Linked DNA regions of Metabacillus sp. B2-18. The protein of the gene in region 2 interacts with the protein of the main gene of each other region in a pairwise test. Links are inferred from orthologs where the notes say so. Each region holds a gene or a part of one and is shown on either strand. Other genes may lie near its edges.

Evidence for each region.
Region 1: the proteins of ftsH (region 2) and hflC interact in binary tests that used the Escherichia coli proteins (3 or more experiments, as listed by UniProt). The link is inferred for Metabacillus sp. B2-18 from one-to-one orthologs.

The regions. Positions count from the first base shown.
Region 1 is NZ_CP088245.1:3,692,240-3,700,888, reverse strand. What follows is about bases 2,997-5,991. They hold hflC (protease modulator HflC), read left to right. Parts: upstream 2,997-4,026; coding sequence 4,027-4,956; downstream 4,957-5,991. Other genes in these bases: polA (DNA polymerase I), read left to right, coding at 5,206-5,991. Also shown: LPC09_RS18800 (MaoC/PaaZ C-terminal domain-containing protein), read left to right, coding at 1-28; LPC09_RS18795 (response regulator transcription factor), read left to right, coding at 227-946; two-component system histidine kinase PnpS, read left to right, coding at 939-2,708; more of polA, read left to right, coding at 5,992-7,833; mutM (DNA-formamidopyrimidine glycosylase), read left to right, coding at 7,933-8,649.
Region 2 is NZ_CP088245.1:78,926-82,795, reverse strand. The notes cover bases 252-3,249. They hold ftsH (ATP-dependent zinc metalloprotease FtsH), read right to left. Parts: upstream 2,718-3,249; coding sequence 786-2,717; downstream 252-785. Other genes in these bases: hpt (hypoxanthine phosphoribosyltransferase), read right to left, coding at 2,802-3,249; LPC09_RS00415 (type III pantothenate kinase), read right to left, coding at 252-582. In the rest of the region: more of LPC09_RS00415, read right to left, coding at 1-251; more of hpt, read right to left, coding at 3,250-3,341; tRNA lysidine(34) synthetase TilS, read right to left, coding at 3,363-3,870. UniProt on the Escherichia coli protein: Acts as a processive, ATP-dependent zinc metallopeptidase for both cytoplasmic and membrane proteins. Plays a role in the quality control of integral membrane proteins.

The DNA.
Region 1 (8,649 bases), 3.6 Mb from region 2 along the record:
GGAAGGCAAGGCACTAGAAAATTTCTAACTAAAATGTGCTGATTACTAACTGACTCTACTTAGAGCCAGTTTTTTTGTGGAAATTAATTTTAAACATAAACATTATTTTAAACAATAGTTGCCCTTTTTCCCTACTATTCGCTAGAATAGAACTAACATACATAGAGAAAAAACGAATAAAATAGATTGGTTCAATTGAAGGGAAATTTGATCTCTGGAGGCCTATATGAGTAAGAGAGTATTAGTAGTAGATGATGAACAATCAATTTCAACCTTGTTAAAGTATAATTTGGAACAAGCAGGCTATACAGTCTCAACAGCTATGGATGGAGAAGAAGGTCTGAATCTTTGTATAAAAGAAGAGCCTGATTTACTTGTGCTTGATTTAATGCTTCCGAAAATGGATGGAATTGAAGTGTGTAAACAGCTTCGACAAAGGAAAATCATGGTGCCAATTCTTATGCTTACGGCAAAAGACGATGAATTTGATAAAGTATTAGGCTTAGAATTAGGTGCAGACGATTATATGACAAAGCCTTTTAGCCCTAGAGAGGTTGTAGCAAGAATAAAGGCCATATTGAGACGCAGTCAGTCGCAGCCTGAACCTGAGGTGCAAGAAATTGAGGATGAAAATCAAGTACTGATTGGCGATTTACGAGTGTTACCTGATCACTACGAGGCTTATTATGGAAAAGAGCGTTTGGATTTAACTCCAAAAGAATTTGAATTACTAGTGTATTTAGCTAAACATAAGGGAAGAGTTCTTACAAGAGATCAGCTGCTCAGCGCGGTTTGGAATTATGATTTTGCTGGTGATACTAGAATTGTGGATGTTCATATTAGTCACTTACGAGAAAAGATAGAAAGAAATACAAAAAAACCATTATATATTAAAACAATAAGAGGGTTGGGGTACAAGCTTGAGGAGCCAAAGCTGAATGAATAGATTTCGTTCACGCTTTTTGTTTGCCCTTATTACATTAATCATTGCAGTACTGGTTGGCTTAGGGTTATTGCTAGGGCAAATTTTTAATAGCTACTATTTGAACACGTTTAAAGAAGAGTTACAAAGAGAAGCACACTCAATCTTAACGATAATATCTCGTGAGGATTTATCAAACTCTCAAATCTCAGAATTACTTTCTGACTTAGGGAAGGATTATAAATCACATATTACGATTATAGATGAAGATAATACCATTTTGTTTGATGCTGGTGACCTAACACAAGATCTGGATATGAATTCATTGAAGAATAACGTACTTCCAATCATGAGGGGACAAACTAAGGGCTATTATTATAGTGACCAAGTTCATGGGCTTGCTTATTATGGATTGCCTATAAAGGAAAAAGCTGCTTATGAAGGGATTGTGCTCGTTAGCGCGTCTGTGAGCTCTTTAACTAAAGTAAATCAACAAATGTGGGGTATTCTAGTAGCTAGTCTCGGAATCGCATTCATCATTATATTATTAATTGGAGTAAGAATTACAGCCCAATTTACTAGACCGATTGAGTCTGCAATTAAAGTATCTATGGAACTTGCAAAGGGAAATTATAAAGCACGTACATATGAAGATCATTTAGACGAAACAGGAATACTGAGTCAGTCAATTAATATACTTGCCAGAAACCTTCAAGATATGACAAGGGCACAGGAAATGCAGCAAGATCGTTTGCAAACGTTAATTGAAAATATGGGAAGCGGGCTAATTTTGATTGATGGTAGAGGTTATATTAACTTAGTCAACAGGGCATATAAAGAATTATTTGAGGTTGACTCAGCTAAGTTTCTTTATCAATTATATTATGACGCGTTTACTCATAAAGAAATTATTGAAATTGTGGAAGAGATTTTTATGACTGAGGTAAAAGTCAGAAAGCAGCTTCATCTTCCCTTGAAGATTGAACGTAAGCATTTTGAAGTGTATGGGGCACCTATTATTGGAACAAATGATGAATGGAAAGGAATTGTCCTTGTATTTCATGACATTACTGAACTTAAAAAACTCGAACAGATGCGTAAGGATTTTGTTGCGAATGTATCACATGAATTAAAAACACCAATCACATCGATTAAAGGATTTAGTGAAACATTACTGGACGGAGCACTTAGTGATAAGCAAACAGCCGAATACTTCCTTTCCATTATTCTAAAGGAAAGCGACCGTTTACAATCTTTAATTCAAGATTTGCTTGATTTATCGAAAATTGAACAGCAAGGATTTGAATTATCAATCCAAACATGTGATTTACGAGAGATCTTGGATGATATTATCGTAATGTTAGAAAATAAAGCAAGAGAAAAAGAGGTAGAGCTTTCTGTCTCTTTACCTGAAGGTCTTACTTATATTGAAGGCGACATTTATCGATTAAAGCAAATTTTTATTAATTTAATTAGTAATGCTCTAACATATACTCCACAAGGTGGCTATGTGCATGCAAAAGTGGATAAATATCCTGATTATGCAATCGTTACTGTTTCAGACACAGGGATTGGCATTAAAACGGAGGAAATCGCACGTATTTTTGAGCGTTTCTATCGTGTTGACAGGGCGAGAAGTAGAAACTCGGGTGGAACAGGCTTAGGTTTGGCAATTGTAAAACATTTGGTGGAAGCTCATAAAGGTCAAATTAGTGTGGAAAGTGAAGTTGGAAAAGGTACTACGTTTACAGTTAAGCTGAATAGAAAATTTGATGAAACTTCATAACGTAGTGACCATAAAACCTTTCTATCTGTTAATTTCGACATTATTTACAATTAATTTACACTAGGTTTATTATTACTTAATAAAATGTTGGTAATATACTAAGTGAAAACCCCTTCATCCAAGGAGCCAATCTTTTGGACGTGAGTTTACCAAATAAACTCACGTCCCTTTTTTGTTGTCATAATAAATCCTCATAAATTCAACTCTTCATAAATTTATTTTCTAATTAATACTAATAGTGGGAAGCTATTAAAAGGGAAATATGAAACCTTTTTAATGATGATTCGTATATAACTTAACAAGAAAATAAAGCAGTACATACTAAATGTACCGAATAAGAAAGGCAGGGGTTGGATGTTAAGTATAAAACGAGTACTCACGATCTTCGGATTTGCGTTGTTAATTGTGGTCTTAGGAATTGTTGCTTTTACTTCATGGTATACCGTAGATGAGTCAGAACAAGCCGTGATGATCACTCTTGGAGAGGTAGAAGAAGGAATTAGTGAACCAGGATTACATTTTAAGATGCCATAGCCAATCCAATCAGTTGAAGTTCTATCTAAAGAAACTTTCAGTTTACAGTTTGGTTATGAGGAATCTGAGGATGGTGAAGTGAAAGATTTTCCAAAAGAAACAAAAATGATTACGGGTGATGAGAATATCGTTTTAGCAGATATGGTCGTTCAGTGGAAAATTACCGAGCCGGGTAAATATTTATTTAATGCTGAAAATCCACGGGAGATGTTAGAGGATGCAACATCGGCGAGTTTAAGAAGTATTATTGGAAGTTCAACAATTGATGACGCTTTAACATCTGGAAAAGTTGAAATTGAGAAGCAAGTTCAGGAATTACTAACAAATCTTGTTGATGGATATGACATTGGAATTACCATTTTAGCCGTAAAATTACAGGATGTAGATTTACCAAACGAAGAGGTTAGGAAAGCTTTTACAGCAGTTACCGATGCTCGTGAAACGATGAATACACGTAAAAATGAGGCGAATAAATACAGAAATCAACGAACAGAAGAAGCACAAGGGGAAAAGGATGCGATTATGTCCTCTGCAGCTGGTGATAAAGCAGCCCGCATAGAAGAGGCACGTGGGGATGTTGCTCAATTTAATGCCATTTATAACGAATATGTTAATAATAAAGATATTACACAAAAGCGTTTAGTATTAGAAACAATCGATCAGGTTCTCCCGAATGCTGAGATTTATATTATGGAAGACAATGGGAACACGATGAAATACTTGCCAATTAAGGATCCGGCTTCAAAGCCTGTCGTACCAGCAGAACAGGAAGGAAGTGTTACAAATGGCCAATGATAATATCGTGAACATGGAGGAGAAGAAACCTGCCTTTTCATTTAAGGGGTATTTACGTGGGGGCATTATTCTTCTTGTCTTAATTATCTTACTTGTCTTAATATTTACCAATCTTTTTATTGTTAAGGAAAATGAATATAAGGTTGTTCGTCAATTTGGTGAAGTTGTAAAAATTATAGAAGAACCAGGATTAAATTTTAAAATACCATTTATTCAGTCAGTTACAACACTACCTAAATATCAGATGACTTATGATGTTGAAGAGGCAGAAATTAATACAAAGGATAAAAAGCGGTTAATCATTGATAATTATACCGTTTGGCGAATAAGTGATCCTAAAAAAATGATTTCAAATGCAAGATCAATTGTGAACGCAGAAACAAAGATGGCCGAATATGTTTTCTCAACCGTTCGCTCTGAATTAGGTCAATTAAACTATGACGAAATTATTAATGATGAAAAGTCATCAAGAGGAAGCTTAAATGATAAAGTAACTGAAATTGTTAATAATTTATTAGAACAGGGGAACTATGGGATCGTTGTAGCAGATGTGAGAATGAAAAGAACAGATTTACCGGCTGAAAATGAACAGTCTGTATTCACACGTATGATTTCTGAGCGTGAATCAACTGCACAAGGATATTTGTCTAAAGGTGACGCTGAAAAGAATCGAATTATTGCAGATACCGATCGAGAAGTTAAAGAGATGCTAGCAAAGGCACAGGCAGATGCTGATGTGATTCGAAGTGAGGGGGAAAGAGACGCAGCGAAAATGTATAACACTGCTTATTCTAAGGATCCAAGCTTCTATGAAATGTATCGAACATTACAATTGTATAAACAGACGATAGATGAAGAGACTGTTATTATTATTCCATTTAATTCTCCTTATGCTTCCTTGCTAAAAGGAGTCCAGTAAACGATAACAATTCATACAGTACCCCTGATTTTCCTTTCTATTTAAAGACATGATAAAATAGAGGGAAATAAGGGGTCTTTTTTTGGTTTATTGCTAATTTAGGTACATGTACAAGTAAAAGAGTGCTCCAGGACCTCCTGCAAAAAGAGAGTGTCTGAATTAGAAATCAATAGACCAGTAAAAGAGAGCTTTAGACATAAAATGTTGAACAAGAGCTTGTTCAACAATGAATACAGGAGGCTGTAAAAGTTGACGAAAAAAATAGTATTAATTGATGGGAATAGTATTGCCTATAGAGCTTTCTTTGCCCTGCCATTATTAAATAATGACAAAGGTATACATACGAACGCAATTTATGGATTTACCATGATTTTAATGAAAATACTAGAAGATGAGAAGCCGTCTCATATGCTTGTGGCTTTTGATGCTGGTAAAACAACATTTAGACATAAAACATTCCAAGAATACAAAGGTGGAAGACAAAAAACCCCACCTGAGCTCTCAGAGCAATTTCCATTTATTCGAGAACTATTAGATGCTTATCAAATCTCAAGATATGAACTGGAAAACTATGAAGCAGATGATATTATCGGTACTCTTTCCAAACAGGCTGAACAGGATGGCTATGAAGTTAAGGTAATATCAGGGGACAAAGATTTAACTCAATTGGTTACAGATAAGATAACAGTTGATATTACAAAAAAAGGGATAACAGATGTGGATTCTTACACTCCTGACTTTGTGATGGAAAAGTATGGATTAACTCCTGAGCAAATTATTGATATGAAAGGTCTTATGGGAGATACGTCTGATAATATTCCTGGTGTACCGGGAGTGGGAGAAAAAACAGCAATAAAACTGTTAAGTGAGTTTAAAACATTAGAGAGTGTATTAGATTCAATTGAAAAAGTAAGTGGGAAAAAATTAAAGGAAAAGCTTGAAGAAAATCGTGAGCAGGCTTTAATGAGTAAAAAGCTTGCAACGATTGATTGTGAAGCACCCTTAGCAATCACATTGGATGAAGTACGATATGAAGGATTCGATGCTAGTAAAGTAAAGGAAATCTTTAAGGAACTAGGCTTTAATTCTTTATTAGAAAAAATGGGTGAAGATGTAGCTGAGGAAGAAGTATACGAGGATATCAGCTTTGAAAACGTAACAGAGCTTACCTCAGATATACTGACAGATGAAGCAGCACTGTATGTAGAAATACTAGAGGATAGTTATCACCAAGCTGACATAAGTGGCGTTTCAATTATAAATAAAAATGGTCATTATTATATATCAGCTGAACTTGCTCTTAATTCTGATTTATTTAAGGAATGGGCTGCAGACGAAACCAAACGTAAAACAGTTTATGATGGTAAAAAAACAACGGTTGGCTTAAGTTGGAAAGGAATCTCTTTAAAAGGAATTGACTTTGATATTTTAATTGCGGCATATTTATTGAATCCTTCGGCAACATTTGATGACGTAGCTAGTGTAGCTAAATCACATGGCATATCGATTGTACAAGCTGATGAGGTTGTTTATGGAAAAGGAGCAAAACGTTCTATTCCTGGTGAAGAGACTCTTAGTGAGCACCTTGTTCGTAAGAGCTTAGCGATCTTTGATTTAAAAGAAAAGTTAATTGAACAACTCGAACAAAATGATCAATCATCTTTATTGTATGACTTAGAATTACCTTTATCTCTTATTCTTGCACAAATGGAAGCTGAGGGAATAGCTGTTGATGTGGACCGTTTGAAAGACATGGGTGAACATTTAGCAGAACAATTAAACGCTCTTGAAAAAAATATTTATGAGCATGCTGGTGAATCATTTAATATTAATTCTCCAAAGCAGCTTGGTGTTATTTTATTTGAGAAGCTTCAGCTGCCAGTTGTGAAAAAGACGAAAACAGGTTATTCAACTTCAGCGGATGTATTAGAAAAGCTTGAAGATAAACATGAAATCGTAAAGGATATCCTTCATTATCGTCAGTTAGGTAAATTACAATCAACCTATATTGAAGGGTTATTAAAAGTTGTTCATAAAGACACGCATAAAATTCATACTCGTTTTAACCAGGTGCTAACAACAACAGGAAGACTTAGCTCAATCGATCCTAACCTACAAAACATACCGATTCGATTAGAAGAAGGACGTAAGATTCGTCAAGCTTTTGTACCTTCTCATAAAGATTGGGTCATTTTTGCAGCTGACTATTCACAAATTGAATTAAGGGTATTAGCTCATATCGCAAATGATCAAAATTTAGTAGAAGCCTTCCAGAATGATTTAGACATTCATACGAAAACAGCTATGGATGTGTTTCATGTTGAAGAAGATGAAGTGACTTCAAATATGAGAAGACAAGCCAAGGCTGTTAATTTTGGCATCGTATACGGAATCAGTGATTTTGGTCTTTCTCAAAGTTTGGGGATTACTCGTAAAGAAGCCGGTGAATTTATCAAGCGTTATTTAGAATCCTTTGTTGGAGTACAGGACTATATGGATGATATTGTAGCTGATGCAAGAGAGAAGGGTTATGTTAAAACATTGCTTCATCGAAGAAGGTATATTCCTGAAATCACGAGCAGAAACTTTAATCTTCGCAGCTTTGCTGAACGAACAGCTATGAACACTCCAATTCAAGGAAGCGCAGCCGATATTATCAAAAAAGCGATGATTGATATGGCTGCAAGATTAAAGCAAGAAAAGCTGCAAACAAAGCTGTTATTACAGGTGCATGATGAATTGATTTTTGAAGCTCCTAGAGAAGAAGTGTCAATTTTAGAAAAAATTGTTCCAGAAGTAATGGAAAATGCGGTTGAGTTAAAAGTGCCATTAAAGGTGGACTATTCTTATGGAGATTCCTGGTATGATGCAAAATAAGCATAGAAAACTGTAGGGGGCTTGATTGGCCCCTTTACTTTTCATTAGAACTTGGTGATAAGCCAAGCACTAATGTGAAAAGGATGTGAACAAATTACAATGCCTGAATTACCAGAGGTTGAAACGGTACGACGAACATTGCTTCAGTTAGTGAAAGGGAAAACGATTAACGGAGTCAATATTCATTGGCCGAAAATCATTAAAAAGCCAGAAGAGCCTGAACAATTTAGAGATGCAATCATTGGTCAAACAATTCATGATGTTCAGCGCAGAGGCAAATTCTTAAAATTTATACTTGATGATTTTGTTCTTGTTTCTCATTTGCGAATGGAAGGAAGATATGGTTTATATCAACCACAGGAGGAATTTGATCATCATACACATGTTATTTTTACGTTTACAGATCATACGGAATTAAGATATCGGGATGTTCGAAAGTTCGGGACTATGCATTTATTTAAGAAGGGAGAAGAAGAAAGTACACTCCCTCTTTCCCAACTAGGGCCTGAGCCATTTTCTAAAGAATTCACGGTGGAATATCTTCGAGGTCGTCTGGCAAAAACTGAACGGAAAATTAAGACGGCTTTGTTAGATCAATCAGTTGTTGTGGGACTTGGCAATATATATGTAGATGAAGCTCTTTTTAGATCAAGTATTAAACCAGATCGTATAGCCAGTAAATTAACAAAAGCGGAATATAAGATTTTACATGAGCAAATCATTAAAACCCTTGAAGAAGCAGTTGCTCAAGGAGGCAGTACTGTTCGCTCATATGTAAATACACAAGGTGAAATCGGTATGTTTCAGCTTCAATTA
Region 2 (3,870 bases):
ATATAAAATACCTGCTTGCATCGCACTTACTGTATTTTTCCCAATGATATGATCAGGTCGAGTAATTTCTATTCTTGGAAGCTTAGCAGCTCTTGAATAGAGAGCCTCTGTAGAAATATTTATTCCCGGGGCAATAGCACCACCCATGTACTGCTTTTCTTCATTCACATAGCAGTACGTAGTAGCTGTGCCAAAATCAACAATAATAAGGGGGCTTCCATAATCCTGAATGCCTGCAACTGCATTGACGATTCTGTCAGCTCCAACCTCGCGGGGATTTTCATATTTTATGTTTAAACCTGTTTTAATCCCTGGACCAACAACCAGCGGTTTTATGTCAAAATATTTACTACACATTCTCTCCAGCGCAAACATGATCGGTGGTACAACCGATGAAATAATAATACCTTCAATTTGCTTGAAGGATATATTCACATGTTCAAATAAGTTCTTTATCAACATACCAAACTCATCTTCTGTTTTGTTTCGACTCGTTTCTATTCTCCAATGATGCTTTAAAGCATCCTGTTCATATACACCCAAAACAGTATTTGTATTTCCTACATCCAATACAAGAATCAAAAGGATCACCACTTTATCTGTTCTATTTTATATTGACATTCCTGTTATATTTTATCATAAAGTTACTCTACTTCCATCTTTGAAACTACCGTGAATAGGTAAGAATAACAAAAATGTATAAAGGTTAGCAGATCACACTATTTGTTCATCTTTTTGTACATAAAAAAGATCGACAACAGTATATGTCATCGATCTTTTTTCTATTATTTCTCAGAAGATTGCTCATCTTCTTTTTTACTGTTAATATTCACTTTTACATCATCTGAACTTTCACCATTTTCCTGGTTACTTGTTACCGGACGATCTGGAAGCTTGCCTTTTTCAACAAGACTTGAGATTTGAGCTGCATCAAGAGTTTCAACCTCTAATAATGTTTGAGCAATTAATTCAAGCTTCTCACGATTATCAGTAAGTATTTGTCGTGCACGCTCATAGCTTTCCTTGATGAAACGTTGAATTTCCATATCAATTTCATGTGCTATAGCATCACTATAGTTTTGCTCATTATGGATATCGCGTCCTAAGAACACTTGACCACCCTGAGATTGACCAAATTGCAATGGACCAAGTTTCTCACTCATTCCATATTCAGTAACCATTTTACGAGCAATGTTGGTCGCTCTTTGGAAGTCATTATGTGCTCCTGTACTTACTTCACCGAAGACAATTTCCTCAGCTACACGACCACCAAGTAAACCAGTGATTTTATCAAGTAATTCAGGTTTTGTCATAAAGTAACGATCTTCTTTAGGTAACATAACTGCATATCCACCTGCTTGACCACGAGGGACAATGGTTACTTTATGAACCATATCTGCTTCATCTAACACGACACCAATAATTGTATGTCCCGCTTCATGATAAGCAACAATATTACGTTCTTTCTTGGAAATAACACGAGTCTTTTTAGCAGGACCAGCAATTACTCGGTCTGTTGCTTCATCAAGATCTGTGTTGTCAATTTTCTTTTTATCCTGCCTTGCTGCAACAAGTGCCGCTTCATTTAACAGGTTCTCTAAATCCGCACCCGAGAATCCAGGCGTACGAGCAGCAATTGCTTTTAAATCGACTGACTCATCTAACGGTTTATTACGAGCATGAACTTTAAGTACTGCCTCACGACCATTTACATCTGGGCGGTCAACCGTAATTTGACGGTCAAAACGACCTGGACGTAATAACGCAGGATCAAGAATATCAGGTCTGTTTGTTGCAGCAATAATGATAATACCTTCATTAGCTCCAAAACCATCCATCTCAACAAGTAATTGGTTAAGGGTTTGTTCACGCTCATCGTGTCCTCCACCTAAACCAGCACCACGTTGACGACCAACCGCATCTATTTCATCAATAAAGATAATACATGGAGCATTTTTCTTCGCATTTTCAAATAAATCACGAACACGTGAAGCCCCGACACCGACAAACATCTCAACGAAATCAGAACCACTGATTGAGAAGAACGGTACTCCCGCTTCACCTGCAACTGCTCTTGCAAGCAATGTTTTACCGGTACCTGGAGGTCCTACTAATAGAACACCCTTAGGAATTCTTGCGCCTAGCTCGGCAAATTTACGAGGATCTTTTAGGAATTCAACAACCTCGACTAGTTCTTGCTTCTCTTCATCAGCACCCGCTACATCTTTAAACTTAACCTTTTTCTTTTCCTCACTGTAAAGCTTGGCTTTACTTTTACCGAAGTTCATAACACGGCTACCACCGCCCTGAGCTTGGTTAAGTAAGAAGAAGAATAAAATAAAGATAATAACGAATGGAATGATTGATGTGAAAAATGTAACCCATCCACTTGTTTCTTCAGCTGGCGCAACATCCAATTTGTTTACATTGTTTGCTTCAGCAGCTTTATCAACACGATCCAATCCTTGTTCCGTTGGTATGTACGTTAGAAAGGTTTCGTCTTCTGAATAACCTTTCATTTTACCTCTTACTTCAAATACACCTCGAACCGGCTGTACAGTCATTTCTGTTACATTTCCATTATTTAAGTCAGAAATGAATTCATTATACGTTATTTGCTCCGTTTTAGGATTAGCACCTGTAAAGAAGCTAACAACTCCAATGATGACTAAAAATATTAGTAAATAAAATATGGTATTACGGAAGATCCGATTCATTCCTTACCTCCTCCCACAGTAAACACGACTATTTTAAATAGTATCATAGAAAATCATGGTAATACAACAAATTAGAAATTGAGATTATTTTTGATAAATCTCAGGCTTTAACACTCCAATATATGGAAGATTTCGGTACTTTTCCACATAGTCTAATCCATACCCTACAACAAAGGCATCTGGTACTTCAAAGCCTACATAGTCTGCGTTAATATCAGCTTTTCTTCCAGTTGGTTTGTCAAGCAGTGTAACAATTTTGATTGATTTTGCCTTACGATAGCGGAATAGTTTAACAAGATAGCTTAGTGTTAAACCACTATCAATGATATCTTCAATGATCAGGATGTCTCTTCCCTCCACTGAAGTATCCAAGTCCTTGATAATTTTTACTTCTCCAGAAGAAACTGTTGATGTTCCATAACTCGAAACATCCATAAAGTCCATTTCCAAATATGTATCAATGTTCTTTAATAGGTCGCCCATAAAAGGCATTGCCCCTTTTAGAACACCTATTGCAAGTGGAAATGAGTCCTTATAATCCTCTGTTAGGATTGCTCCAAGCTCTTTTACCTTTTCTTGGATTTGCTCGGATGTTACTAAAATTTCTTCAATGTCTTGTCTCATTAATGTGTGCCCCCTAGAAGATTAGCTCCTGAATTGTAATACAATACATCCATCCCCTTCTATATTCTCAGCCTCATAACTAGACTTTTTTAGACCAGGAATCCAAAGGATGTTCCCTTTTCCATCTTCTACGATTGGCCATGAATGCCGGCTATGTAATGGGATTTTCTCATCAATAAATATATCTTTTACCTTTTTTGTACCGTTCATGCCTTTCAATTTCATTTTATCTCCCTGTTTTCGTGTTCGTACGATTAAAGGTTCATATAGATCCCGACTATTAAGTAGAAATATGTCGTTACCCTTTGCATGAACCCCAGTTTCACTAACAAAACTGCAGGATATGCTGCCATTCCCGTTTGGGATTGACAAAACAGAAGGGATAGTAAGATCTAAGCAATATTCTATTGCTTCTTTATGTTCAAAAGTAAACAAACACGTATGATATGACTTTATCACTTTTAAACCGTCTGGGTAATCCAGTGAACCTGAAGGGTGATTCTGCGAGAGCAGCGCCTGCAAACTCTCA